Martelella mediterranea DSM 17316: one gene and its partner. Each later gene encodes a partner of the first gene's protein in a complex. Links are inferred from orthologs where the notes say so. Each region holds a gene or a part of one and is shown on either strand. Other genes may lie near its edges.

What was found.
Region 2: the proteins of dnaN (region 1) and Mame_RS18005 are in contact, whole or in part, in a solved structure (PDB 1OK7), measured with the Escherichia coli proteins. The link is inferred for Martelella mediterranea DSM 17316 from one-to-one orthologs.

The regions. Positions count from the first base shown.
Region 1 is NZ_CP020330.1:1,584,739-1,599,196, reverse strand. Bases 4,966-7,842 are described here. They hold dnaN (DNA polymerase III subunit beta), read right to left. Parts: upstream 7,025-7,842; coding sequence 5,906-7,024; downstream 4,966-5,905. Other genes in these bases: rsmI (16S rRNA (cytidine(1402)-2'-O)-methyltransferase), read left to right, coding at 7,226-7,842; pyrF (orotidine-5'-phosphate decarboxylase), read right to left, coding at 5,103-5,813. In the rest of the region: Mame_RS07415 (arsenate reductase ArsC), read left to right, coding at 1-236; arsB (ACR3 family arsenite efflux transporter), read left to right, coding at 238-1,311; Mame_RS07405 (disulfide bond formation protein B), read right to left, coding at 1,278-1,829; Mame_RS26595 (DUF5993 family protein), read right to left, coding at 1,842-1,994; Mame_RS07400 (RNA pyrophosphohydrolase), read left to right, coding at 2,193-2,699; bfr (bacterioferritin), read right to left, coding at 2,775-3,260; Mame_RS27250 ((2Fe-2S)-binding protein), read right to left, coding at 3,208-3,537; Mame_RS07385 (hypothetical protein), read right to left, coding at 3,683-3,871; Mame_RS07380 (complex I NDUFA9 subunit family protein), read right to left, coding at 3,986-4,957; more of rsmI, read left to right, coding at 7,843-8,119; Mame_RS07360 (YraN family protein), read left to right, coding at 8,112-8,474; Mame_RS07355 (extracellular solute-binding protein), read left to right, coding at 8,593-9,891; Mame_RS07350 (ABC transporter permease subunit), read left to right, coding at 10,204-11,085; Mame_RS07345 (ABC transporter permease subunit), read left to right, coding at 11,096-11,938; Mame_RS07340 (sn-glycerol-3-phosphate import ATP-binding protein UgpC), read left to right, coding at 11,950-13,002; gshB (glutathione synthase), read left to right, coding at 13,080-14,033; Mame_RS07330 (TM2 domain-containing protein), read right to left, coding at 14,028-14,363. UniProt on the Escherichia coli protein: Confers DNA tethering and processivity to DNA polymerases and other proteins. Acts as a clamp, forming a ring around DNA (a reaction catalyzed by the clamp-loading complex) which diffuses in an ATP-independent manner freely and bidirectionally along dsDNA.
Region 2 is NZ_CP020330.1:3,865,544-3,880,121, reverse strand. Bases 10,838-13,834 are described here. They hold Mame_RS18005 (DNA polymerase IV), read right to left. Parts: upstream 12,993-13,834; coding sequence 11,682-12,992; downstream 10,838-11,681. Other genes in these bases: Mame_RS17995 (DUF3572 domain-containing protein), read right to left, coding at 13,712-13,834; Mame_RS18000 (hypothetical protein), read right to left, coding at 13,062-13,715; Mame_RS18010 (IS110 family RNA-guided transposase), read left to right, coding at 10,838-11,504. In the rest of the region: Mame_RS18055 (FAD/NAD(P)-binding protein), read left to right, coding at 1-954; Mame_RS18050 (MOSC domain-containing protein), read right to left, coding at 960-1,745; MocR-like pyridoxine biosynthesis transcription factor PdxR, read right to left, coding at 1,749-3,227; Mame_RS18040 (TRAP transporter substrate-binding protein), read left to right, coding at 3,351-4,352; Mame_RS18035 (TRAP transporter small permease), read left to right, coding at 4,570-5,127; Mame_RS18030 (TRAP transporter large permease), read left to right, coding at 5,127-6,467; Mame_RS18025 (nuclear transport factor 2 family protein), read left to right, coding at 6,484-6,888; Mame_RS18020 (NAD(P)/FAD-dependent oxidoreductase), read left to right, coding at 6,901-8,292; xsc (sulfoacetaldehyde acetyltransferase), read left to right, coding at 8,304-10,085; more of Mame_RS18010, read left to right, coding at 10,575-10,837; more of Mame_RS17995, read right to left, coding at 13,835-14,008; Mame_RS17990 (response regulator), read left to right, coding at 14,143-14,514; Mame_RS17985 (PleD family two-component system response regulator), read left to right, coding at 14,525-14,578. UniProt on the Escherichia coli protein: Poorly processive, error-prone DNA polymerase involved in translesion repair and untargeted mutagenesis. Copies undamaged DNA at stalled replication forks, which arise in vivo from mismatched or misaligned primer ends.

The DNA of each region.
Region 1 (14,458 bases):
TCATGCGCGGCAGCGGCAGGCGCGCCCATTGGGGCGTGGAAGACCCGGCAGGCGTTTCCGGCACGGAAGAACAAAAGCTGCGCGCCTTCGCCCAGACCGCGACATTCCTGAAAAGCCGGATCATGGCCTTCCTCAATCTGGCCCAGGAAACCATCGATTCCGCAGGGATCGACACGCATATGAAGCAGATCGGCGCCATGGACGGCGCAACCGAGAAAAGCACGAAGGCCATCTGACATGTCCACCTTTGAACGCTACCTGACCGTCTGGGTGGCTCTGTGCATCGTCGCAGGCGTTGCGCTTGGCCATTTCTTCCCCACGGCCTTCCATGCCATTGCCGCCATCGAGGTCGCCAGGGTCAACCTTCCCGTCGCCGTGCTGATCTGGCTGATGATCATACCGATGCTGCTGCGGATCGACTTCGCCGCCCTTGCAGGCGTCGGCCGCCACTGGCGCGGCATCTCCGTCACCCTGTTCGTCAACTGGGCGGTGAAGCCGTTCTCCATGGCACTGCTCGGCTGGCTGTTCATCGGTTGGCTGTTCCGGCCCTATCTGCCCGCCGACCAGATCGATTCCTATATCGCCGGGCTGATCATTCTGGCAGCCGCGCCCTGCACCGCCATGGTGTTCGTCTGGTCGAACCTGACGAAGGGCGAGCCGCATTTCACACTGTCGCAGGTCGCCCTCAACGACGCGATCATGATCGTCGCCTTCGCGCCGATCGTGGCGCTGCTCCTCGGCCTGTCGGCGATTACCGTGCCGTGGGACACGCTGGTGCTGTCGGTCGGGCTCTACATCGTGATCCCGGTGATCATTTCCCAGATTATCCGCCGCTCGCTGCTTGCGGGCGGTTCAACGGTGCGGCTGGATGCCCTCCTTGCGCGCCTTCAACCGGCCTCGCTGGCCGCGCTGCTGGCCACGCTGGTGCTGCTGTTCGGCTTTCAGGGCGAACAGATCATCGCCCAGCCGATGATCATCGCGCTGCTGGCCGTGCCGATCCTGATCCAGGTCTATTTCAACTCCGGCCTCGCCTATCTGCTCAACCGGGCGGCGGGCGAGCAGCATTGCGTTGCCGGACCGTCGGCCCTGATCGGCGCGTCGAACTTCTTCGAGCTGGCCGTCGCCGCCGCCATCAGCCTGTTCGGCTTTCAGTCCGGGGCGGCGCTCGCCACCGTTGTCGGCGTGCTGATCGAGGTGCCGGTGATGCTGTCGGTGGTCTACATCGTCAACCGCAGCAAGGGCTGGTATGAAAGCGGAGCCGCGGTTGCCCGCAACCCTCACCGCCCGGAGAGCGAGTCCAGCGCCTCGTAGCTCGTCGGGTTGTCCGGGCAAAGGCCGAGCCCGCATTCGGCCAGCGTCGAGACGCCGTTGCCGAGCGTCATCAGCGCGAAGAACACGACCGCCACAAGCCCCAGCCCCGAAAGCCGGCGGGCCGGGGCGGTGGCAAAGCCGCCAAGCACCAGCATGACCGCCGAACCGAGAATGACCAGCGCGAACACCAGAAAAGCCCAGGTATAGAAATGTAGGCCGAGGAAGGGATCGCCATAGGCCCCGGTGCCCGGCACCACATGCAGCGCCACCTGCCGGAGCGCCGGCACCGCGCCGGAAAGCGCGCCCAGGATCATCAGCCCGTAATGGCGCGGCGCAACCCCGAAAATGACGTTCAAAGCCAGTCCCACGCCCACCATGACAAAGCCAGCGCGCTGCAGCAGGCAGAGCGGACACGGCAGTTCGCCATAGGCAAATTGTGCATAGAAGGCAAACAGCAGCACGATGGAAATCGCCAACAGGGCAAGCGCGTTCAGTGTCGCGGCCAGTTTTTCACTCATGGCGTTCCCCTCCTAAAGCGACAGATCGAGCGTATCGGTGGCATGGAGCCGGTAGAGCACGACAAGCAGCAGCAAGCCGGCAATCGTGAGCGCCACCGCCGCCCCCTTTCGATCCTTCAGCGCCAGGTAAACCGTGCCCGCGCCGATAAAAAACGGAAGTGCCATCATCCGAAAATCCCCCTCTGCAATACGACGCAAGACATGGCAGGCTTTTCAGGCGCCTGCAAGCAATACGCCGGGGGCACCAGACATTTTATACGCCACGCCAAGCGGCAGCATCTGGCGGGAACGAAGGAATTCCCATTCGCCGCGCTTTGCTTTAGGCATGGCGGAAAGAAACCCCATCGGACGAGACTTTCTCCCATGCGCAAAGCCCATGAACTGCCCTACCGGCCGAATGTCGGCGTGATGATCCTGAACCCTGAAGGCAAGATCTGGCTCGGACGACGCCTGTCGGAAAACAATTCGGAATCCGACGGCTCCCCGCAGCTCTGGCAGATGCCGCAGGGCGGCATCGATCCGGGTGAAACGCCCCTCGAGGCCGCAACCCGCGAGCTTTACGAGGAGACCGGCATGAAATCGGTGGAACTCATCGGAGAGGCGCCCGGCTGGATCAATTACGACCTGCCCGACCACCTGATCGGCATCGGCCTGCGCGGCAGGTTCCGCGGCCAGACCCAGAAATGGTTCGCCTTCCGATTTCTCGGCGACGACAGCGAAATCGCGATCGATCCGCCGCCGGACGGCCATGAACGCGAGTTCGACGCCTGGCAATGGGCCGATATCGAAACCCTCCCCGGGCTGATCGTCACCTTCAAGCGCGCGGTCTATGAAAGGGTCGTCGACGAGTTCCGGCACCTGACGGACTGACGAGCGGGCCGCGCACCATAAAAAAGGCCCGGACAAATCCGGGCCTTAGAGAATCACGAAAGTGCCAGGGAGCGGTTATTCGGCACTCTCGCTCGATGCGGCGTTGAGCTGGGCATATTTCTGCTCGCCGATCGAATCCAGCAGATCGAGCTGGGTTTCGAGAAAGTCGATATGGCCTTCCTCGTCGATCATCAGTTCTTCGAAGAGCTTCATGCTGACGTAATCGCCAGCCTCGTGACAGATGTCACGGGATTCCTTGTAGGAATTGCGCGCTTCGTATTCGCCGGCCAGATCGGATTCAAGCACTTCCTTGACGGTCTGGCCGATACGCAGCGGCGCCACGGTCTGAAGGTTGGGATGGCCTTCGAGGAAGATGATGCGGTCGATCAGCTTGTCGGCGTGATGCATTTCCTCGATCGATTCGGCGCGCTCTTTCTCGGCGAGCTTCGTCAGACCCCAGTCTTTCGTGAGACGGTAATGCAGCCAGTACTGATTGACGGCGCCGAGCTCAAGAAACAGAGCTTCGTTCAGCCGTTCGATAACTTTTTTGTCGCCTTTCAATGTCCGCTCTCCTGTTCTTTTGGTGGAACTCTTTGAGGCGGCTCAAAAAATCACATATCTCAGCTTCGGTCGAGTCACTATTTTTATGATAGGCCTCGGTCGTGCGGACAATGATATCGGCGACATTCGGGAAGCATCCACAGCAGCGGCCGCGCTTGGCCATGCGGTGATAAACCTTGGCGGGAACAATAAGCTGCCAACAGTCCTCGTCGAGCAGCTCGACGATGGTCTGTTCAATTTCCTTTTCGGTAATGAAATTGCAACTGCAAACCAGCATGCTTCCACCATTGACATAAGTCTCTGATGAGAGCTGTTTTGCAAAAGGCGAGGCTGATTGTCAAGATTAAATTATCGTCAGCCCGTCACCAAGGCCCTCACGAAAGCTTGAGCCGGGCCGGACGGAAAATGATCAACGAATGGAATCAGTTGACGGCCGCCAGCGCGCAGGGGTCGACCCCGTAGGCGGGCGCACAGCCGGGCTTGCCCGCGGCAATGCTGCCGGGAGCGGCGAGCGAGGCCGCCATGATCATCAATGCCGCGCCTGCGAACAAAACAGCGATAGACTTACCCATCGTTTCAGAAACCCTTTTGATACGAACCCGCTTGATCATCTTAGCGATGACTTTCCAATAAACAGTAAAGGCGCAACTACTGTGACAGGTTCCCGAATGTGGCGAAATTTTTGCGAAATTGTGGGCAGGATATGCACCCGCCCCATTTTACCGTCAAGCGATTTTCCCGAACTGACCGTGCTGTCGGTACTGAACGAGGTAAGTGCGCAACACCACCTCAAGCTGTGCCGGGCGAATGCCGAGGCCATCGAGCGTGCGCCCCTCCGCCTGCGCTTCTTCGGAGACAACATTGTCCGCTTTCAGAAGCTTGACCTGGTCGGACGTCAACGGCGGCGCGATGAACGGAATGAGGCTGGCAATGCTGCCGAACAATGAAGCGAGGCCGAACGGCATGGAGAGGAGCGCGCGCTTGCGGCCGGTCACCGAGAGCAGCAGTTCGAGACATTCGCGGAAGGTCAGCACGTCGCGACCGCCGAGTTCGTAAACCTTGCCGCCCTCTAGCTTGCCTTCGACGGAACGCGCGATCACCTCGGCGACGTCGCCGACATAGACCGGCTGGAACTTCGTCTCGCCGCCGCCGATCAGCGGCAGGATCGGCGAGATCAGCGACATCTTTCCGAACTTGTTGAAGAAGTCGTCCTCAGGGCCGAAGATGATCGAGGGCCGCACGATCACCGCGTCGGGACAGATTTCGCGGATCGAGGCTTCGGCCACGCCCTTGGAGCGGGCATAGTGTGACGGGCTGTCGGCATCGGCCCCGATGGCGGACACGTGCGTGAGCTTCGCCCCTTCGGAGCAGGTGACTTCGGCCACCAGACGCGCGCCTTCGGTCTGCACCGCATCGAAGCCGTTCTTGCCGCTCTCGAACAGGATGCCGACGCAATTGACGACATGGTCGGCGCCGTGGATGGCGCGGCGCACCGATTCCTCATAACGCAGATTGGCCTGCATGAAGGTGATCTGGCCGACATTGCCGAGCGGCTGGAGAAACAGGGCGAGGTCGGGACGGCGAACGGCAACGCGAATGCGATAGCCCCGTTTGGCCAGCGCCCGGACGACATAGCGACCGACAAAACCGGAACCGCCGAAGACCGTAACCAGCGGGGGAATGTTCGATAGCGTCATGACAAGCCTCTCGTTTGGATGATAGCTCCCCCTTAGCCCAATTGACCGCGAAGGTGAAGGGACAAGAGGTCGCGGCGGTTAATAACGCACAGCCTCGGCGGGCCGCCGTGGCCGCTGCGACACAGGCCGCGGCGCGCGGGGTGTCTCAGCCGTTCGCGGCCCCAAGTATCTCCGCCTCGATGTCATCGACAATCCGCCGGGCGGCGGCTTTCGGGTCGTCGGCCTTGACGATCGGACGGCCGACGACGAGATGGCTCGCGCCGGCGGCGATGGCATCGCGCGGCGTCATCACCCGCTTCTGGTCGTCGGCAACGGAGCCCGCCGGACGGATGCCCGGCGTCACCACCGCCATCTCGGGTCCGATCACGCTGCGCACCGTTCGCGCTTCGGCTGCCGAACAGACCACCCCGCCCATGCCGGCCTCGGCCGCCTGGCGGGCGCGTTTCTCAACCAGGTCCGCGGCAGTTACTGCATAGCCCGCTTCGATCAGGTCTTCGTCGTCCATCGAGGTCAACACGCTGACGCCGAGCAGGCAGAGCGGCGAACCGGCCGCCGCCGCGACAGCCGCGCGCATCGCCTTCGGATAGGCATGCAGCGTCAGCATGGTCACGCCCATCTTCGCGATGTTCTCGACGCCCTTTGCCACTGTGTTGTCGATGTCGAGCAGCTTCATGTCGAGAAAGACCTGCTTGCCGTCCTCGGCCAGTTCGCGCGCAAAGGAAAGCCCGCCGGCGAAGGCGAGCTGATAGCCGATCTTGTAGAAGGAAACGGTGTCGCCAAGCGTTTCGACCATGGCTTCCGCTTCGGCCACGGTCGAAACGTCCAGACCCACGATAAGGCGGTCGCGTGCAGGCATGTCATCGGCTCCTTCGTCTCGTTTCACTGCGATGCAATTGACACAAAACCGCCCGCGCGAAAAGCGAAAAAGCCCCGGCCCTGCCGGCTGCGCTAGACCCGCATCGGCATCAGCACATAGAGCGCGTTCTCGCTGTCGGTGTCGCGCACCAGCGTCGGCGAGCCGGCATCGGCGAACAGGAACACCGCTTCGTCGCCGGTCAACTGACCGGTGATATCGAGCAGATACTTGGCGTTGAAGCCGATATCCATCGGCTCGCTGTCATAGCCGACGGCGAGTTCATCCGTGGCGCTGCCCGAATCGGGGTTGTTGACGGTGAGCGTAAGCTGGCCTTCGGCAAGCGACAGCTTGACCGCACGCCCGCGCTCCGACGACACGGTGGACACGCGGTCGACGGCCTTGGTGAAATCGGCGCAATCGATGCGCATCTCACGGTCATTGTTGGCGGGAATCACGCGCTGGTAATCCGGGAAAGTGCCGTCGATCAGCTTGGAGGTGATCACCACCGAACCGATGGTGAAGCGGATCTTGGCATCCGACACCTCGACCGCGACAATAACCTCCGGATCATCGAGCAGCTTCTGCAGCTCGCCGACCGTCTTGCGCGGTATGATGACGCCCGGCATGTTCTCGCAGCCCGACGGCGCGTCGATTTCGGCGCGCGCCAGACGGTGGCCGTCGGTGGCGACGGCGCGCAGCTTCAGCGCCTTGCCCTCGGCCATGGCGTGGAAATAGATGCCGTTCAGGTAATAGCGGGTTTCCTCGGTCGAGATCGCGAACTGGGTGCGGTCGATCAGCATCTTCAGGTCGCTCGCCTTCAGCTTGAAGGCGTGGCTGAAGGAACCGGCCGTCAGATCGGGAAAATCCTCCTGCGGCAGGCATTGCAGCGAGAATTTGGATTTGCCGGAGGCAACCGAGATGGTCTGGCCGTCGGTGGCCGTGGCCAGCGACACTTCCGCGCCATCGGCGAGCTTGCGCACGATTTCGTAAAGCAGATGCGCCGGCACGGTGGTCGCACCCGCCTGTTCGACCATCGACGCCGTCTTTTCGGTGATTTCGAGATCGAGGTCGGTCGCCTTCATCTCGAGATCGTTCCCTTCGGCCTTCAACAGCACATTGGAGAGAATCGGTATGGTGTTGCGCCGCTCGACCACGCGATGCACATGGTTCAGGGACTTCAGCAGGTTTGATCTCTCAAGCGTGATACGCATGACTTTCGCTTTCACTCTTATTGCGCGGACGGCGACTGGCATGCGCCGCAGGGGCGCAGGCGGGGTGACAAAATGACAGCAAATCCGTCCGGATTGCAAGGGGTGAGACCCCTTACTCCCCATTGATCGCAGGCTGAGACCCCACGCCCCTTGCGAGCGCTCCCATGCCGTGGTCAAACGAACAATGAAAATGCCGGGACAATGGTGATGGAAGACAACAGCAATCGGTTCGAAATCGCGGGCCATCCGATAGAGGCGCGGCCTCTTTCGCCGGGCCTTTATCTGGTGGCGACGCCGATCGGCAATCTCGGCGACATCACCATCCGCGCGCTGGAGACGATTGCCGGCTGCGACATTCTCGCCTGCGAAGACACCCGCGTGACCCGCAAGCTGCTCGATCGCTTCGCGATCCGCAAGCGCCCCTATGCCTATCACGAGCACAATGCCGAAAAGGCAGGCGAGAAGCTGATGGAAGCGCTTTCCGAAGGCAAGACGGTGGCGCTGGTCTCCGATGCCGGCACGCCGCTGGTCTCCGATCCCGGCTACCGGCTGGCGCAGCAGGCGATTGCCGCCGATGTCAAGGTGGTGCCGATCCCCGGCGCGTCCGCGCCGCTCGCCGCCCTCGTCGGCGCCGGCCTGCCGAGCGATGCCTTCCTGTTCGCGGGCTTCCTGCCGGGCAAGGACAAGGCGCGCCGCGACCGGCTGACGGAACTCTCCGACGTGCCGGCAACGCTCGCCTTCTTCGAATCCCCGCATCGCATCGCCGCCACGCTGGACGCCGCCAGCGAGGTGCTCGGCGGCGAGCGGCCGGCCGCCGTCTGCCGCGAACTGACCAAGACCCACGAGACCTTCCGCCGCGGCTCGCTTGCCGAACTGGCGGACCTTTATCGCGACGAGACGGTCAAGGGCGAAATCGTGCTGCTGATCGGGCCGCCGCTGGCCGGGGCCGCCCCGGATGCAGGCGATGTGACAGCGCTCCTGAAAAAGCTCGCGGCCGAAATGCCGGCGGCGAAAGCGGCGGCACAGGCCGCGAAGGAAACCGGCCTGCCCCGCAAGGAACTCTACCAGCAGCTTCTGGCGCTGAAGGATGGCTGACGCGCCGAAAGCCCGGCGCAAGGCCGAACGGCGCGGACATCGCGCCGAATGGCTGGCCGTGCTCTATCTGCGCCTCAAGGGCTACCGCGTCGTCGCCACCCGCTACAAGACCCATGCCGGCGAGATCGACATCATTGCCCGCAAGGGCGATCTCGCCGTGTTCATCGAGGTCAAGGCGCGGCGCGAGGCGCAGGTGGCGATCGACGCAGTCACCCCATCCGCCATGCGCCGCATCCGCGCGACGTCCGATGTCTGGCTGGCGCGCCAGCCCGATTTTCACCGCCTTTCGCAGCGCTACGATATCGTCGCCTGCCTGCCGGGCCGCCTTCCGCGCCATTTTCCCGACGCGTTCTGACCCCGAGCCGCGCGCTTTTACAATTCTGCAACAAAACCGTCGTCTGCCCGTCACGCAGCAAGGCTACCTCCCCGGTAATCATCGCTATCGATGATTTTGAGAACCGGGGAATTTGATCATGAAGAAATTTGTTCTGGCCGCGCTCGCCGCCGGCCTTTCCACGTCGACCGCTTTCGCCGCCACCGACATCACCTGGTGGCACGGCATGGGCGGCAAGAACCAGGAAGTCATCAACCAGATCGCCGAGAAGTTCAACGCATCGCAGGACGCCTGCACGCTGACGCCGGTTTCCAAGGGCACTTATGAAGAAGCGCTCGCCGCCGGCATCGCCGCCTTCCGTTCGGGCGAGCAGCCGAACATTCTCCAGGTGTTCGACGCAGGTGCCGCCACCATCATCAACGCCAAGGGCGCTGCCGTTCCGGCCGAAGACCTGATCAACGACGCTGGCTACACCTTCAACCGCGAAGACTTCATCGAAGGCGTGCGCTACTTCTACGCCGACAGCGACGGCAAGTTCGTCGGCATGCCGTTCAACTCGTCGGCGCCGATCATGTACATCAACACCGAAGCCTTCGAAAAGGCCGGCGTCGAGCCGCCGAAGACCTGGGAAGAGTTCGAGGAAATCGCGCCTGCCCTGAAGGATGCCGGTTACGTTCCGCTCGTCCAGTCGCAGCTCACCTGGGAAATGACCGAGAACTTCTTCTCGCGCAACAATCTCCAGTTCGCGACCAACAACAACGGCTATGACAGCGTCGAGGGCACCGAGATCCTGGTGAACACGCCCGAGCACGTCATGATGTATGAGAAGCTCAAGGATTGGTACGACAACGGCTATTTCGGCTATTACGGCGCCGGCTGGTCCGATAACCAGAAGCCTTTCGAGGAAAACAAGGTTGCGCTGTGGATCGGTTCCTCCGGTTCGTTCGGCGGTCTGCAGAGCACGGCCCAGATGCCCTTCTCGGCGACCTTCCTGCCCTATTGGGGTTCGATCGACGGCGCTGGCACCAATTCCTTCATCGGCGGCGCGGCGCTCTTCGCGCTTTCCGGCAAGTCCGACGACGAGAACAAGTGCACGGCCGACTTCTTCCAGTTCCTGACCTCGCCGGAAATCCAGTACTTCTATCACAAGTCCACCGGCTACGTTCCGGTCACCACCGCGGCCTATGAACTGGCCAAGGAAGACGGCTGGTATGAAGAGCAGCCGGTTGCCGAAGTCGGCATCCAGCAGCTTTCGCTGCCGGGCGGCGAATGGTCCAAGGGCTACCGCATGGGCTTCTACCCGCAGATCCGCGAAGTGATGGAACGCGAATACAACAAGATCTTCGCGGGCGAGACCTCGGTTCAGGACGCGATGGCAACGATCGAGCAGGAAGGCAACGCCCTTCTCGCCCGCTTCGCCAAGACCGCCGGCAACTAAGGCGCCGCATACGAAAATTGCCGGTCCGGGGGTTAACGCCCCCGGATTTTGGCGTATTTGCCAAATGCAATCCCCGTCGCAAACGGCGGTCGCGTTTGCTCTGCATGATGGAACTTGCTCCCAATACTCTCTCCCGCTTGCGGGAGAGATGCCCCGAAAAGGGCAGTGAGGGTGATGCAGCCTTTCCAATCGTGAGGGCGTTCGCGGGGTGGGTCTCCCCCCTCACTGTCGCTCTCCCCTCCGGGGCGAGAAGACTTGGGGGCCATGCGGCATAGGCGGGTTCGTCGCCCCGACCGCAACAGGAAACAGAAAATGAAGCGCGTCCAGTTCAATTCGGCCCTGCTGCCCTATCTTTTCGTGCTGCCGCAGATGGCGATCATCGTGATCTTCTTCTACTGGCCCTCGGCACAGGCGATCCGTTCGTCCTTCTTTCTGGAGGACCCGTTCGGTTTCGGCGAGACCTTCGTCGGCTTCGACAACTACGTCGATGCGCTCACCTCCTCCTACTATCTCCAGGTCGCGCGGTTCACGGTGATCTTCACCATCATCGTCACCTTCCTGTCGCTGACCCTAGGGCTGCTGCTCGCCTCCAAGGCCGACGACGTGATCCGCGGGTCGAGCAGCTACAAGACGCTGCTGATCTCGGTCTATGCGATCGCCCCGCCGGTTGCGGGCCTCTTGGGCATGATGTTCTTCGACCAGCATATCGGCCCGTTCGTCAAAATGGCGTCCTGGTTCGGCTGGGACATGAAGGTCGGGATCAACTATTTCGACACCACCTTCGCGATGATCACCGTCGCCGTGTGGAAGCAGATCCCGTATAATTTCATCTTCTTCCTGTCCGGGCTGCAATCGATCCCGGTCTCGGTGCGTGAGGCGGCGGCGATCGACAACCGCTCGCGCCTCGGCCGGTTCTGGACCGTGACGCTGCCGCTTCTGGCGCCGACGGCCTTCTTCCTGCTGATCATCAACATGACCTATTCGCTGTTCGACACGTTCGGGATCATCGACGTGATCGTCAAGGACAAGGCCGCCAACAACCCGATCACGCTGGTCTACAAGGTCTATATGGATGGCTTCCGCGGCAATGACATCGGCGGCTCGGCGGCGCAATCGGTCATCCTGATGATCATCGTCCTCGCGCTCACCTTCTTCCAGTTCCGCTTCATCGAGCGGCGCGTCCACTACAATTGAGGAAAGCGCCATGCACAGAACCAAACTGATCGATCACATCATCCTGCTGTTCGGCGTATTCTTCATGATCGGCCCGGTGTTCGTGGCCTTCATGACCTCCACCCACACGGCGATCGATGTCCATATCAACGGCCTGCAGGTGAGCTGGGGCGGCGATTTCGTCGCGACATACAAGGAATTGCTCACCCGCAAGGGCGGCTTTACCGGCGAGGTGACCGGCGCGCGCATGGTGATGAACTCCTTCATCCTCGGCGTCGGCTTCGCCGTCGGCAAGATCGTGCTGTCGATGCTGGCCGCCTATGGGCTGGTCTATTTCCGCTCCAGGTTTTCGACGCTGTTCTTCTGGATGATCTTCACCACGCTGCTTTTGCCGCTGGAAGTGCGCATCCTGCCCTCCTACGACGTGATGACCAAGCTTGGGCTGATCAACACCTATACGGGTCTGATCGTGCCGCTTCTGGCATCGGCCACCGGCACGTTCTTCTTCCGTCAGTTCTTCAAATCGGTGCCGGACGAACTGCTGGAGGCGGCCCGCATTGACGGCGCCGGGCCGTTCAAGTTCTTCATCGACATTCTGGTGCCGCTGTCGAAGACAATGATCGCCGCGATCTTCATCATCATGTTCGTCTATGGCTGGAACCAGTATCTCTGGCCGATGATCATGACCAATGACGAGAGCTTCTACACGCTGGTGCGCGGCATCAAGCAGATCCTGCTCGTCTGGGTCGGCTCCCAGATCCCCGAATACAATCAGGCCTTCGCCCTTGCCGTGCTCGCCATGCTGCCGCCCGTGCTGATGGTGGTGATCTTCCAGAGCTGGTTCATCAAGGGCCTGACCGAAAGCGACAAATAGGAACAACAACGATGTCCGCAATCGAAATCTCGAAGGTTTCCAAGATCTATTCCGGCGATCAGCGCGCGGTCGACAGCGTCGACATCGCGATCGCCGATGGCGAGTTCATCGTGCTGGTCGGCCCGTCAGGCTGCGGCAAGTCCACCCTTCTGCGCATGGTGGCTGGCCTTGAGACCATCACCGAAGGCGAGGTGAAAATCGCCGGCAATGTGGTCAACAGGATGGACCCGGCCGAGCGCGATATCGCCATGGTGTTCCAGAATTACGCGCTCTACCCGCATATGACGGTCTATAACAACCTGGCCTACGGCCTGAAGAACTGCGGCACGCCGAAGGCCGAAATCGCGGAGCGGGTCGCGGAAGCCGCCCGCATGCTGGAGCTTGAACCCTATCTGGAGCGCAAGCCGCGCGCGCTTTCCGGCGGCCAGCGCCAGCGCGTGGCGATGGGCCGCGCGATCGTGCGCAAGCCGGCCGCCTTCCTGTTCGACGAGCCCTTGTCGAACCTCGACGCCAAGCTGCGCGTTTCCATGCGCGGCGAGATCAAGCATCTGCAGAAGCGGCTCGGCACCACCTCGATCTACGTCACCCACGACCAGTTGGAAGCCATGACGCTGGCCGACCGGCTGGTGGTGCTGAATGGCGGCAGGATCGAACAGATCGGCACGCCGCTCGACGTCTACCACAAGCCGGCCTCGACCTTCGTCGCCAACTTCATCGGCTCGCCGGCGATGAATCTGGTTGAGGGAAAGCTGACGCAAGGCCAGCTCACGATCGGCGACAACAGGATGCAATTTTCCAGCGCTCCGCCCGCCGATGGCCCAGTCACCGTCGGCATCCGCCCGGAAGACCTGCAGCCGACGGCGGGTGCCGGCCTCAAGGCCCGGCTCGATTATGTCGAGGAACTCGGCGCCACGCGGCTTGCCCATTGCCTGACCGGCGGCGAGCGGCTGACTGCGGCGCTCTCCCCCGAGATACCGCTTGCCGACGAACTCACCTTCGCGGTGTTGCCGGAAAAGGTGCATTTCTACGACCACGCTACCGGGAAGCGGCTTTCGACCGCCTGAGCGACGCCTGCGATTGCCAAGGGGCGGCGCGATGACTAAATATCGTGTCGCTTTAACCGAACCGGGACACGCTTTTCATGGCCGCAATCAAGAACGTCGCCGTCCAGATGGACCATATCTCCACCGTCAAGATCGGCGGCGATTCGACCTTTGCCATGAGCCTCGAGGCGCAGAACCGGGGCTACAAGCTGTTCCACTACACGCCCGACCGGCTGAGCCTGCGCGACGGCAAGGTGTTTGCGACCGTCGAGCCGATGACGCTGCGCGATGTCGAGGGCGACCATTACACGCTCGGCACGCCGGAGCGGATCGACCTTTCGACCATGGATGTGGTGCTGCTCAGGCAGGACCCGCCCTTCGACATGGCCTATATCACCTCCACCCACCTGCTGGAGCGCATCCATCCGAAGACGCTGGTGGTCAATGACCCGGCCTGGGTGCGCAACTCGCCGGAAAAGATCTTCGTCACCGAGTTCACGGACCTGATGCCGCCGACGTTGATCACGAAGGATGTCGGCGAAATCCGCCGTTTCCGCGAGGAAATGGGCGATATCATCCTGAAGCCGCTCTATGGCAATGGCGGCGCGGGCGTATTCCACTCCACCCGAGACGATCGCAATTTCACCTCGCTTCTGGAAATGTTCGCGCAGATGTTCCGCGAACCCTATATCGCCCAGGCCTATCTGCCGGCCGTGCGCAAGGGCGACAAGCGCATCATCCTGGTCGACGGCGAATTCGCCGGCGCGATCAACCGCGTGCCGGCCGAGACCGACAGCCGCTCCAACATGCATGTCGGCGGCCGCGCGGAAGCCGCCGGCCTGACCGAACGCGAAAAGGAGATCTGCGCCCGCATCGGCCCTGCACTGAAAGAGCGCGGCTTCATCCTCGTCGGCATCGACGTGATCGGCGACTATATGACGGAAATCAACGTCACCTCGCCGACCGGTATCCGCGAGGTCAAGAAATTCGGCGGGGCGGATATCGCGAGCCTGATGTGGGACGCGATCGAGAAGAAGCGCGGCGGTCTATGATCTGTTCTCGCCCGCCAGCGCCTGCTGCGTGAGGCGCGCGCGGATCTCGTTCTTCTGGGCGTCGATCATGCCCGAGATCAGGAACAGATCGACGATCCACCATAGCGCCCAAATGCCAAGCAGGAAAAAGCCGACGATGAAGACGACGGTCAGTCCGCCGATGACGTTGAGCAGAAGCATGGCAAGGCCCGACCCCATGCGGCCGAGATAAAACCGGTGAATGCCGGCCCAGCCAAGGAAAAACCACAGCAGATAGGCAGCCGCCGGCGATTTGGCGCTGTTGGTCACGTGCTGCTCGATCAGTATCCGCTCTTCGGTCGTCAGTCCCATGGCACCCTCTTTGCTTTCGACCCGCGGTTTACTGCGGCGCTGGCGATCTGTCTATCCCGTTGAACACGAAGGAGAAATGAAAGTTCTCTTTTTGT
Region 2 (14,578 bases), 2.3 Mb from region 1 along the record:
CATACCGATACGAAGGACTTCAACGCGACGATGATGTCGCGCAAGGGCATTCTGCCGGAGGCGGATTTCTACTGCGAAATCCCCTATCGCCCGCTGGTCTTTTGCACCGAGGAGGCGATCGAACGGCTGATCGCCACCCATGAACACGGGCTGCTCGACGCCATTTTCGCGCTTTTCAGGCAAGAGCTGGCACTGGCCGATCCCGATTACGCCGCCCGCATCGGCCTTTCCATGCTGTCGGTCGAGACGCTGGCGTCGGCCTATTTCAATGAACGTCAGTCCGCCGATCCGTTTGTCTTTGCCGCGCGCAACCTCGCCGAGGCGGAGATGAACCAGAAGCGCCGGCACACCGTCGAATGGCGCTACGCGATCTTGCGCATGCATGAGGTGATCGCCCGTGCGATCCCGCACCTGGACGCCGCAGACCTCGAACGGTTTCACAAGCATTTCAAGACCGTGTTCGTCGATGACTATGCCACGGTGCCACATGATTCGATCCGCAGGCTGCTGGCGTTGTACCGCGCCGGCAAGCTTTCTGTGAAAGCCATCGGCGACGATGCTGAGATCGACAATGAGAGCGTTCAGCGCGGCGCCGTCGTGCGTTTTGCGGGGCAGGAACTGCGCTTCGATGCCTTCATCGACGCCACCGGCCAGAGTTCGCTTTCCGCCCGCGATCTGCCGTTCCCGACGTTGCTCGGGCAGGGCGTGGTCAGTCCGGCCTCGACGCGGGGCAGTCTTATGGCTGACGGGATGGTGCGCACCGGTGGCGTCGATCTCGATGCGGCCTTCCGCCCGATCTTCACCGAAAACCTTTCCCGCAACCTCTATTGCGGCTCGATCTCCTTCCTGCTGCACAAGCTGCCCTTCGTGCAGGGCATCACGTCCGCGCGCGACATCGGCGATGTGATTTCAGCCGCGATCCTCGAAAGCGAAGGCGAACTGACGGCCGCCTGACGGGCTCAGGCGGCGCGGCTGGCGATGTCGCCGGTGGAAATGAAGCCGGGCTCCTCGATCGTGCAGTAGATGCCGAAATTGCGCCGGTTGTGGCGCAGGAGCGAGCGCAGGATATCGGCGTTTTCGGCAATGTCCGGCTGCGGCGCGATGGTCATGCCGCAGCGGCGGGTTTCCTCGAAACCGACGATCAGCGCCTGTCCGAGTTGCAGCCTTTGCGTAACCCATTCCTTCTCCGGAAATCCCGCAAGACCGGGCGTCTTCAGCACCACATTTGGACGGAACCGCCGGCTTGAGACTTCGTCAGTCCCGGCAAGGGTGGCAAGGTGTTTCAGACCGTCGGTGGTGACAAGATGGATCGGCGAGGGGAGGTAGCGGTTGACGGCAACCGGGCCGGTATCGTCGGCGTTGCGGGCGTAGGGACGCACGTCGACGGCGAAGCCGAAATGGGTGGCGAGCCTTTCCGCAAGACCCGCGTCGTCCACGCCCGTCCATCCACCATCGGGAAAGCCGATCTCCGGGCGGTTGTCCTCGCCAAGGCGGGCGCTGAGAAACAGCGCCGGCCGCCAGCGCAATTCCTTCTCGGGGGCCGCGGGCGCGCCGGTTTCGGCATCGCAGATGCACCAGGCGCGATCGAAGGCAATGCCGTCGCTGCCGAGCACGGCGGAGGTCAATCGCTCCCCGCCCAGCGAACTGACGGGATAGCGCCAGATTTCAATGATTTCGCCGAGCGGCTCCATTCCGACCTCCTGACCATATTCCGGAATCTGTTTGATTCCGATCGGTTCGTCCATGCCTCAAATCTTCACCGCCCGTTTGACCGCCGCATCGATCAGTTCGATCCCGCGCGGTATATCGGCGGAATCGATCGAGCCGTAGCCGAGCCGGAACAGCGGACAGGGCTCCGGCGGGTTTTCGAAGAACACAGCGCCGGGTTCGATCAGCACGCCGTCCGCCTTCAACTCCTCGGCGAGCCTCGCGCTGTCGAGCCCGTCGGGGCCTCTGAGCCATACGCTCGCGCCGCCGGCCACCGCCGCGCTTTCAAGCGTCAGGCAGCTTCTGGCCAGCGCCTGATCCAGCACCGCGCGCCGCTTCACCATCGCGCCACGCAGCCGCACGATGTGGGCGTCATAATGGCCGAGCGCCAGAAAATAGGCTGTGATGCGCTGCAGATGGCCGGGCGGGTGGCGCAGCAGCATTGTCCTCAGCTCGCGCGCCTTGGCGATCAGCGGGGCGGGCGCCACCAGATAGCCGATCCTGAGACCCGGAAACAGCGATTTCGAGAAACTGCCGATATAGAGAACGCGGCCCTCGGTATCGAGCGATTTCAGCGCCGGGGCGGAGGGGCCGAGATAGGACATCTCGAAATCGTAATCATCCTCGACGATCACGAAATCCTTGGCGGCTGCGCGGTTCAGCAGTTCCTGCCGGCGACCGAGCGGCATGGTCGAGCCGGTGGGGATGTGATGGCTTGGCGTGATCATCACCAGCCTTGTATCGTCCGGCAGGGTTTGCGGGTTCAGCCCCAGCCCGTCGACAGGCAGGAAGGTGACCGGGCTTTGCGAGCGGCGCAGCGTCTCGGCGATATCGGGATAGCCCGGCTCCTCGGTGACGGACGGCCGGTCGGCGCGGCACAGAAGCTCCACCGCGATATAGAGCGCGTTCTGCGCGCCGAGCGTGACCAGCACCTCATCCGGCCGGGCATGGATGCCGCGCCGGGGCAGGGTGTTGGAGCAGATATAGTCGATCAGTAGCGGATCGTCGCTGCCGTAGCGATCGGTGGAAAGATCGCCGAAATCACGGCTGCCGAGCGCACGGCGGGCGCAATCGCGCCAGGCGTAATGGTCGAAAAGGCGTGGGTCGGGCTGGCCGTAGATGAAGGGATAGCGATAGCTGCGCCAATCCGTCGGCTTGCGGATCACCCGCCTGGGCGGCGGATGGTCGGCAAGCCATCGCGACCAGTCAAGCGATGTGTCGCCCGCCGCCATGCCGGCGACCGTCAACCCCCGGTGCGGGGCGGTTGCCGCGACCGCGACGCCCGAGCGCGGCAGGGTTTCGAGATAGCCCTGGCCGACAAGTTCCTGATAGACCAGCGTCACCGTCATGCGCGACAGGCCCAGCGCTTCGGCGAGTTTCCGGCTTGACGGCAGGCGGGTGCCGGGCCGCGCGCCGCTTTCCAGAATGGCGCGCACCAGCGCGGCCGCAAGCCGGCCCTGCAGGGTCGGCGCGTCGGCGGCGCGCAGGAAAATGCTCTCGGCTGCGATTGTGCTTTTCATCTGGACCTAACGAAGCTCCTATCTGGACATATCGCGGAACCGCGCTTGCTGCAATCTTGACGGCCGTCAAGCGACCGCGATCTCAATCAAGCGGCGTAGCAATCCAAAAGTAGGGGACTACACATGACCATTCTCACCCGTTTTGTGACCGGCGCCGTCGCCGTGCTCGCCCTCAGCCTTCCGGCTGCCGCAACCGAATACCGCATCGCGGTCGGCGACGGCGCGGGCGGCACGCAGGAAGCGCTCGGCAAGGCCTTCATCGCGGCGCTGGAGGAAGAGTCCGGCGGCGAAATGACCGGCAAGCTGTTCCTCAACGGCCAGCTCGGCGACGAGCAGGATACCGTGACGGCGGCTGCCACCGGCACGCTCGATTTCTCGATTCTGGCGATCAACAACATCACCCCGTTCTCGCCATCGGTCGGCACGTTGACGCTGCCTTACGTGATCCTCAGCCAGGACGATGCCGAACAGCTCACCCAGGGCGAGATCGGCCAGCAGATGATCGAGCAGACCATCGAGGATGCCGGCGTGCGCATCATCGGCTGGGCCTATTCCGGCTTCCGGGTGCTGACCAACTCCAAGCGGCCGGTCTCCACCGTGGACGATCTGCAGGGCCTGGTGATCCGCGTTCCCAAGAACGAGATCATGATTGAGACCTACAAGAGCTGGGGCGTCAACCCGACGCCGATGGCCTGGGGCGAAACCTTCGCCGCCCTTCAGCAGAAGGTCGTCGATGGCCAGGACAATCCCTACATGACCGTCTACGCGATGAAGTTCGACGAGGTGCAGAAATATATCACCAACCTGCACTACATCTTCTCGATCGAGCCGCTGATCATCTCCGAGGCGCTGTTTGAAAGCCTGTCTGAGGAAGAGCAGCAGCAGGTGCTGGCCGCGGGCGAAGCCGCGACCAAGGCCTCATCTGAATTCCTGCGGGCGGAAGAGTCCAAGATCAAGGAAGAACTCGTCAGCCGCGGCATGGAGATCACCGATCCGGCCAATAACGAGCAGGAATTCATCGACCTCGCCACCACGGCCGTCTGGCCGAAATTCTACGACCAGATCGGCGGCAAGGAAGTGCTGGACAACGTGCTGACCTCGCTCGGCCGCGAACCGGCGAAGTAATGGGTGAGGGGCGCCGGGCGCTGTCCGTCGCCGGCAAGGCCCTCCCTCCCTCTCTGTGTCATGCTCGGGCTTGACCCGAGCATCCAGGCCACTCCGAAAGCGCTGCCTGGACCCTCGGGTCAAGCCCGAGGGTGACCCATGAGAAGGCGAGGCCGTAACAAGCCAACGTCCCCTTGCTCAACGCTTCGCCGTCCACGCCAATCCTCCCGAGGTTGCCATGTCCGCATTCTGGTCATTTGTCGACAAGTTCGAAAGCCATGTGTGCCGTGTGCTGCTGGCCGTGTTCGTGACGCTTCTGTTCGTGCAGATCGTCGCCCGCCAGTTGTTCGGTTTCTCGATCACCTGGATCGAGGAACTGTCGGTCATCCTGTTCGTCTGGTTCGCCTATTTCGGCGCGTCCTATGCCGCGCGGATTGCGGCGCATAACCGCGTCACCTTTCAGTTGAACGCGATGTCGCGCAAGAAGGCCCGTATCATCGAGGCCATCGGCGATGCGTTCTGGATCGCCTTCAACATCGTTTTCGTAATCGAATCAATCGATTTCATCGGCCGCCTGAAGCCGTTCGTGAAGGCCCAGACGCTGGGCTGGGAGATGCGCTACATCTATCTGGCGCTGCCGATCGCCTTCACGCTGATGACGATCCGCATCCTGCAGGTCAATTACATGAAACTCGTGATGGGCATCGATCCGGCCGATCCGGACAAGGCGAGCGTCGAGGCGGCGATGGAATTCGCCGCCGACGAACAGCGCGCTTATGAGCGGAGGCATCCCTGATGGACAGCCTGCTCATTGAAATCCTGTTCGGTTCGTTCTTCGGCCTGCTGATCCTCGGCGCGCCGATCACGGTGGCGCTCGGCGTCGCTTCGCTGATCGCCATGCTCTATCTTGGCGACAACCCGATCAAGATGGTGCAGATGGCATGGTCTTCGGTGGGATCGTTTCCGCTGATGGCGTTGCCCGCCTTCATCCTCGCCGGCGCGCTGATGGAGGCCGCAGGTCTTTCCCGTCGGCTGATCGCCTTTGCCGAAAGCCTCGCCGGCCCGTTTACCGGCGGGCTTGGAGCCGCGACCGTGATGGCCTGTCTGTTCTTCGGCGCGATCTCGGGTTCGGGGCCCGCGACCACGGCGGCCGTCGGCATGCTGATGATCCCGGCCATGGCGCGACAGGGCTATGGCCCCGGCTATGCGGCCTCCGTCACGGCGGCGGCGGGCGGTCTCGGCATCATCATTCCGCCCTCGATCCCGATGGTGATCTTCGGCATTTCGGCCATGGGCATGCAGCCGCCGCCGGAAGCGATCGAAGCGCATGGCGTGTTCCAGTCGGTGTCGATCTCCAAGCTGTTCATCGCCGGCGTCCTGCCGGGCGTGGTGATGGCCGGCGGCCTTCTGACGATGAACTATATCCGCTGCCGGATACGCGGCTTCCACGGATCGGACGAGCCGTTCTCGCTGCGGCGCGTCGCAAGTGCGGGCTATCACGGCTTCTGGGCCTTGCTTGCCCCGGTCGTGATCCTCGGCGGCATCTATTCCGGCTATTTTACGCCGACCGAGGCCGCGATCGTGGCGATCTTCTATACGCTGTTCGTCGGCGCGGTGATCTATCGCGAACTCGATGTCCGGCAGGTGATCAAGGCGCTCGACACCACCACCTGGCTTGCGGGCCGCGTGTTGCTGGTGCTGTTCGCGGCAACGATCTTCGGGCGTCTCCTGGTCGAAAACGACGTGCCGGGCGTGATTGCCGGCGGCATCCTGTCGCTCACCGACAATCTCTATGTGATCTGGGCCATGGTTATCGGCCTGCTGCTGATCATCGGCATGTTCATGGAAACGCTGGCGGCGATCATGATCCTGGTGCCGGTCATGCTGCCGGTCGCCTACATGATGGGCATCGATCCGGTCCATTTCGGCATCGTGATGATCTGCACACTGTCTGTCGGCTTCCAGACCCCGCCGCTTGGCGAGAACCTGTTCATCGCATCCGGCATTTCCGGGATTTCGATCGAGCGGATCAGCCTGCGCGCAATTCCGTTCGCGATCGCCTCGGTCATCGCAATCTTCATCATCGCCAGCTTCCCGGCAATCTCTCTCTGGTTGCCGCGAATGATGGGCTACTAGGGCAAGGAAAACTCCCATGACTGCACATAATAAAAAACTCTCCGCAGACGATCTGAAGGCCACATTCGACGCCTTCAACCGCCACGACATCGACGGTGTGATGACCCATTTCGCCGATGACTGCGTGTTTTTCACCGTCGCCGGCGACCATGAATACGGCAACCGGATCGACGGCAAGGAGGCGATCGCCAAGGCCTTCGTCGGCGTCTGGACCGCGATGCCGGACGTAGAGTGGGCCGATCACAGCCATTTCCTGTCGGAGGACGGCACGCGCGGCGTCAGCCAGTGGACCTTCCGCGCCACCAATCCCGACGGCACCCGGACCGAGGTTCAGGGCGTCGACCTGTTCCGGATCAGGGACGGCCGGATTGTCGAAAAGCAGGCGATCCGCAAACAGCGGCCTGCGATACCCGCAAAGTGATGTGAGACGATCATGCAGGTCAATGCAAAACGCCTGGGATCGAAGCCCTTCGATCCGCATTATGATCCCCTGACCGACCGCACGCTCGGCCCGGGCAGCGACTACGCGCCGACCTACTGGATCGGCACCGCCGGCGAAACGCCCGAGGATGACGGCCCCGTGACCTCCGACATGGATGTCGATGCGGTGGTGATCGGCTCCGGCTATACCGGGCTTTCGACCGCGATCCACCTTGCCAAGATGCATGGCATCAAGGCGACGGTGCTGGAGGCCAACGGCGTTGCCTATGGCTGCTCCACCCGCAATGGCGGTCAGGCGCAGATCAGCGCCGGCCGGCTGAAGCGCAGCCAGTGGATCGAGCGCTGGGACCTTCCCACCGCGCGCGCGCTGCACGACGAGATGGTCGAGGCCTTCGACCTGTTTCGCGGACTGGTCCGCGACCACGCGATCGCCTGCGAGCCGCAGGATGGCGGACATTATTACATCGCCCACAAGGCATCCGCCATGCCGTCGCTGGAGGCAGAAACCCGGCTTCTGAACGACAAGTTCGGCTATGGCGCGCGGATTCTCGGTCGCGAAGAGGTGCTGGAAACAGTCGCGCGCGATATGGAGGCTCATGGCGCGATGTGGGAGCCGGACGGCACTGGCATCCACGCCGCCAAGCTCGCCTTCGGCTATCTGCGGGTTGCCCGTGAACTGGGCGCGACGGTTCATACCGACAGCCCGGTACAGAGCTGGGAATACAAGGATGGCGTCCACCATCTGAAGACGCCGCGCGGCACGGTGCGCACGAAGCGCGTGGCGGTCGCCACGGCGGCCTATGCGCCGCGCGGCCTGCATCCGCGGGTCAAGGACCGGCTGCTGCCGATCATGTCCAACAGCGTCGTCACAAGGGTTCTGACCGCGGACGAATTGCAGTCCATCGGCATCAAGAAGCTGTCGCCGCTGACCGACACCCGTACGCTGCGCAATTATTACCGCCTGCTGCCGGACAATCGGCTGCAGATCGGTTCGCGCGCGGCGATCACCGGACGCGATGCCTCCAACCCGGCGCATCTCAAGGGGCTCTGCGATGCGATCGCCCGCAAGTTCCCGGCGCTCGCGGGCGTCGATCTGGACTATAGCTGGTGGGGCTGGGTCGATGTCTCCCATGACATGATGCCGCGTATCACCGGCATGCCGGATCTGCCGGGCGCCTATTACTCGCTCGGCTATGGCGGCAACGGGGTGATGTATTCGGCGATGGCCGGACGCCGTCTGGCGCAGCTTGTCGCCGGGGAACCCATCCCCGACCTGCCGATCTACGGCAATGAACTGAAACACGAGGGCTGGAAGACGCCCTTCCGCCGGCTCGGCCAATGGGGCCTCTATCAACTCTATCATTACCGTGACGAACGGAAGTAAGGAAAATACCGATGAAAATGACCACCGAGGAAGCATTCGTCAAAGTTCTGCAGATGCATGGGATCGAACATGCCTTCGGCATTATCGGCTCCGCGATGATGCCGGTCAGCGACCTGTTTCCGAAAGCCGGCATCACCTTCTGGGATTGCGCCCATGAAACCAATGCCGGGCTGATGGCCGACGGCTTCACCCGCTCCACCGGCAAGATGTCGATGGCGATCGCCCAGAACGGCCCCGGCGTCACCGGCTTCGTCACGCCGGTCAAGACCGCCTACTGGAATCACACGCCGCTGCTGCTGGTAACCCCGCAGGCCGCCAACAAGACGATCGGGCAGGGCGGCTTTCAGGAAATGGAGCAGATGCGGCTGTTCGCCGATTGCGTCAGCTACCAGGAAGAGGTCCGCGACCCCTCGCGCATTCCCGAAGTGCTGAACCGGGTGATCATGGAAGCCTGGCGCAACTCCGCGCCGGCTCAGATGAACATTCCGCGCGACATGTGGACCCAGGTGATCGATGTCGACCTGCCGCAGGTTGTCGCCTTCGAACGTCCCGCCGGCGGCGAACTGGCTGTCGCGGAGGCCGCCAAGCTTCTGTCGGAAGCGAAGTTCCCGGTGATCCTGTCGGGCGCCGGCGTGGTGCTGTCCGGCGCGATCCCGGACCTGATCGCACTTGCCGAACGGCTCGATGCGCCGGTCTGCAGCAATTACCAGCACAATGACAGCTTCCCCGGCTCGCATCCGCTGGCCATGGGCCCGCTCGGCTACAACGGCTCCAAGGCCGGCATGGAGATCATCGCCAAGGCCGATGTGGTGCTGGCGCTCGGCACCCGCCTCAACCCGTTCTCGACCTTGCCGGGTTACGGCATCGATTACTGGCCGAAGGATGCGAAGATCATTCAGGTTGACATCAACGCCTCGCGCATCGGGCTCACCAAGAAGGTGACCGTCGGCATTCAGGGCGATGCCGGCAAGGTGGCGCGCGGCATTCTGGCCCAGCTTTCCGAAACCGCCGGCGACGCCGGGCGGGCGGACCGCAAGCATCTCGTCTCCCAGACGAAATCGCGTTGGGCGCAGGAACTGACGAGCCTTGACCACGAAGACGATGATCCGGGTACGGAGTGGAACTCGGGCGCGCGCGAACGCGATCACGATCTGATGTCGCCGCGTCAGGCCTGGCGCGCGATCATGCAGGCGGTGCCGAAAGAGGCGATCGTTAGCAGCGATATCGGCAACAACTGCGCGATCGGCAATGCCTATCCGACCTTCGAGAAGGGCCGGAAATATCTGGCGCCCGGCCTGTTCGGCCCCTGCGGCTACGGTTTCCCCGCGATTATCGGCGCCAAGATCGGCAATCCCGATACGCCGGTGATCGGCTTTGCGGGCGATGGCGCGTTCGGGATTTCCATGAACGAGATGACCGCCTGCGGCCGCGATCACTGGCCTGCGATCACCATGGTGATCTTCCGCAACTATCAGTGGGGCGCGGAAAAGCGCAACACGACGCTGTGGTACGACAATAATTTCGTCGGCACCGAGCTCGACCGCGACACCTCCTATGCCGCGATCGCCAAGGCTTGCGGCGCGCACGGCGTCCAGGTTCGTAGCCAGCAGGAACTGACCGAGGCGCTGACGGCCGCGGTGGAGCGCCAGCTCAAGAACAAGGAAACCACCTTCATCGAAGTGCTCCTCAACCAGGAACTCGGCGAGCCCTTCCGTCGCGACGCGATGAAGAAACCCGTCGTCGTCGCCGGCATCGACGCCAGCGACATGCGCCCGCAGAAGGGTGCTGCCTGAGCTGGGGCTGAGGCCAAGCAGAAAACAATCTCCCCCCTTGAGGGGGAGATGCCCCGACAGGGGCAGAGAGGGGTGAGCCCTTTCCTCATACGCGGAGCTTGCGGCTCAAGCCCATTACCCCTCTCTGTCGCCATCTCCCGCTCAGGGCAGGGTTATCGCATATGGCGTAGCAGCTTGCTCCCAATACTCTCTCCCGCTTGCGGGAGAGATGCCCCGAAAGGGGCAGTGAGGGTGAAGCAGCATCCCAAAGCTGTGAGGGCGTTCGCGGTGATAGGCTCCCCCCTCACTGTCGCTTTCGCGACATCTTGTAACTTGAATTCGGCTGCGTGTGATATTGTTTCGCCCGCGGTGGCGGATGGAAAGCCGAACGGCATCCGGGACACCAAGCCCGAGGGAGAGCGAGGGGTTCCATCCGCCGTTCCATCGAACCCGAACAGTCGCCAGGGCCGCTTGCGCAAGCAAAGTCCGTTTAAGCAAGGATGGGTGAAGATGGATATCGTCGTTGGGATCGATGTTTCGAAAGATCGTCTGGATGTGGCCGTGGCGCCGTCCGGCCTGGCGTTTGCGGTTGTCAATACACAAGCCGGGATCGATGAGCTGGTAGCACGCCTGCAGTCGGTCAAGGCCGACGTCGTCGCGCTGGAAGCGACGGGCGGTTTCGAGACGCCTGCCGTGGCGGGGCTGTCCTCGGCGGGATTGTCCGTCATCGTGGTCAATGCGGCCCAGGTTCGCGCCTATGCCCACGCGATCGGCCGCAAAGCCAAGACGGACCCGATTGACGCGGCCTTGATCGCCGCCTTCGTGATGGCCACCAGGCCCACGCTTCGGCCGCTCAAGGATGCCGAGACCCAAGCGCTGTCGGCTCTGGTGGCGCGTCGCCGGCAGATCGTGCAAATGATCGTGGCCGAGGAAAACCGGGCACGCATGGCGCTGGCCAAGGAGACGCACAAGAGTATCAGACGCCTGCTGAGTGCGCTGCGGCACGAGCTGGAAAGCCTGGACGCCGATCTCGACGATCACATCCGCAAGTCGCCGCTGTGGCGGGTGCGCGAAAGCCTGCTGACCTCGGTGCCTGGGGTGGGATCGGCAACAGCCCGCACGCTCATGGCTGAAATGCCCGAGCTCGGCAGTCTCGACCGGCGGCAGATCGCGTCGCTTGCCGGCCTTGCTCCATGGACAAGACAATCGGGCACGTGGAAAGGCAAGAGCTTCACCGGCGGCGGCAGGGGCAAGGTGCGCTCGGCCCTCTTCATGGCAGCGCTCGTGGCCAGCCGTCACAACCCGGTTCTCAAGGCCTTCCGTGAACGCCTCGTCGCCGCCGGAAAGCCCAAGATCGTCGCCATCGTGGCAACAATGCGAAAACTGCTCACCATTCTGAACGCCATAATCCGGGATCAAAAACCATGGAAAAGCGCTTGACCGCTAAGACAGTCGCTCTCCCCTCCGGGGCGAGAAGATTGGGGGGCTATGCGACAAAGTCATGTGCGATAACGCTGCTTTCAAGGGGGGAGATCGGGGCTGAGGGGCTCTCTATTGGCGGCGGGTCGAAAACGGACGTCGAGGCTGTTTCAGCCACAAAGCTCCGTTGAGTTTGTCTCACTCATCTCGGCCCGACTTCCCCCTGTCCGGCCGGAAGGTGTAGCCCGTCTCCACTGCCGCCAGTCCGTATTTTCCGCGCAGGCGGTCGATGGCGCCTTCGGCTGCGGCGCGTTTGGCGGCGCCCGGGTCGACGAGGTCGGGCGGGTCGGCGGTGGCCGGGTCGCAGAGGTCGGAAATGCCGATGCCGATCAGGCGGTATTTCGTGCCGTCGGTCTCGTTCTTCAGCAGTGAAAGTCCGTTGGAGAATATCCGGTCGGCAAGCTGTGTCGGCGCGCTCAGATGGCGGTTGCGGGTGCGGATCTTGAAGTCGGCAGTCTTCAGTTTCAGAACCACCGTATGCCCGGCAAAGCCAGCCGCCTTGGCGCGGCGCGCGGTCTTTTCGCTGAGCCGCCTGAGAATGGCGCTCAGTTCCTCGAGATCGGAAATATCGGTGTTGAACGTGGTCTCGTTGGAGATGCTCTTGGTTCCCCGCTCCGGTTTGACGGAGCGCGTGTCCTCGCCGCGGGCGAGGTGGTAGAGCCTCGGACCGATCACCCCGTAGCGGCGCAGCAGCTCATTCTTCTCCATGGTCTGGAACTGGCCGATCGTGGTGATGCCGTCGCGCTTCAGCGTTTCGGTGAACGCCTTGCCGACGCCCCAGATCATCCCGACCGGCTTGTCGGCAAGGAAGCTCTTGGCTTCCGCCTCGCCGATGACCGAAAAGCCGCGCGGCTTGTTGAGGTCGGAGGCGATCTTGGCGAGGAATTTGCAATAGGACAGGCCGATGGAAATGGTGATGCCGAGTTCCGCCTCCACGCGCTTGGCAAACCGTGCGAGCGTGACGGCGGGGCTTGCCCGATGCAGCCTGCCTGTGCCGGTAAGATCGAGAAAGGCCTCATCGATCGAGAGCGGTTCGACCAGCGGCGTCAGTTCCAGCATCATCGCCCGCAACTGGCGGCCGACGGCGACGTATTTCTCCATGTTGGGGCGGATCACCACCGCATCCGGACAGGCTTCCAGCGCCTTGAACATCGGCATGGCCGATTTCACACCGCTGATTCGGGCGATGTAGCAGGCGGTGGAGACCACGCCGCGCTTGCCGCCGCCGATGATCAGCGGCTTGTCGGCAAGCTCGGGATTGTCGCGTTTCTCGATCGCGGCATAGAACGCATCGCAATCGATATGGGCGATCGACAACGTATGCAGTTCGTCATGACGCAAAAGTCGGGGGCTGCCGCAGTGGCGACAACGGCGGACATCGCCCACGGTCGCCTTCAGGCAATCGCGGCACAAGGCTTCCGGAGTGGGCGTCGTCTCGGCCATGACCATCAGAACAAAGATTGAACACCCGAAATTACCGCCGCCGCCGCCGCAAGGCAAGCAGCGTCGCGACGGCGATCAACCGTTTTCGGCGATGTGGCGGCGGATCAGCCGATCGGCATGGTCCCAACCGGTCGCGACCACGGACGGGGCCTCGGTCTTCGGCGCCATCGCGCGGTAATCGTCATTGATCAGCAGGTTGATCGTCAGCGCGTCGGGCAGGGATTCGGCAACCGAGCGGCAATTGTAGAGCATGTCGTCCACGAAGATCAGAGCCGGCGGGTCCTTGTTGCAAAGCGCGCTCAGCACCGCGCCCTTCGGCTCCTCCGATGCGATCAGCGGAAAGCTGAATCCGAAACGCGACAGCAGGCGGCGGCGGGCCTCGCGGTGGCGCGGCGGCATGGCGGTCAGCAGCAGGACGTCGGCGATTTCGGTGAGGCCATAGAGCGTTTCGCGCGCGGCGTCGAACGGCTCCTGCCATTCCTCCTGGGCGTCGTAGAATGCCGCTAGAAAGGCGCCGACATCGGCATCGGGAATCTTTTCGCCGGTCGCAAGGCTGGTCACATTGCCGTTCAGACTGAAGGTCTCCAGCACCAGTTCATGGTCATGGGCCCTGAGGAAGGCCTTGAATGGCTCGAGGAATTGCAGCACGACCTCGTCGACATCGACGACCACCAGGGGACGGTCGCCGATCTGCAGGCCGGAAAGCTCCTCGTGTTCAACCGTTTTCAATCGACCTGTCCGCCATATTCAAGCTTCTGCCATGCATGGGAAACCGTTTCCGGCTTCACCTTGCAGTCATGGCAAAACGCCATCAATGTGGGCTCATGCCCGGCGATGAAGCCGATCATGGCGCTTTCGAAGCCGGGACTTTGCGACAGCGCGCGCAATTCGCCGATATTGATTCCGGTCAGCGCTGAAAACCGGTTCAAAAGCTCCGGCTCGCCGGAAAGCCAGACCAGAATTTCGACGGCCAGCGCATGTTCGCGCGAGGGATTTTCAGATGGATCGGCAAAATTTTGCACGCGGATTTCCGTTTCTTAACCAAATCGGCCTAAACTTGGTCGATGATGCGCTCATAATTCGGTGAGAGCGATTCTAGCGTTTCACCGGCGCGTTGCAAGCCGGACCATGGGCCGGTGCCAGGGGATTGCGTCAGATGGCGAAACAGGTTCTGATTGTAGAAGATAACGATTTGAATATGAAACTGTTTCGCGATCTGGTGGAAGCCTCTGGATATGAGGCGGTGGAAAGCCGCACGGGCGCCGATGCGGTGGAACTGGCGCGGCTGTTCCGGCCGGGGCTTATCCTGATGGATATCCAGTTGCCCGAGCGTTCCGGCATCGACATTGCCCGCAGCTTGAAAGCCGATGCCGAATTGGCGACAATACCGATCGTCGCGATCACGGCGTTCGCCATGCGCGGCGACGAGGAGCGCATCCGCGAGGCCGGATGCGATGCCTATCTATCCAAACCCGTATCGGTGCCGAACTTCATCAAGACCGTGAGAACCTATCTGGGCGATGCCTGAGGAAACGACCGTGAATAGCTTCGGCGAAGAAAGCATCGTTCTGATCGGCGGCGAGGGGGCTGTG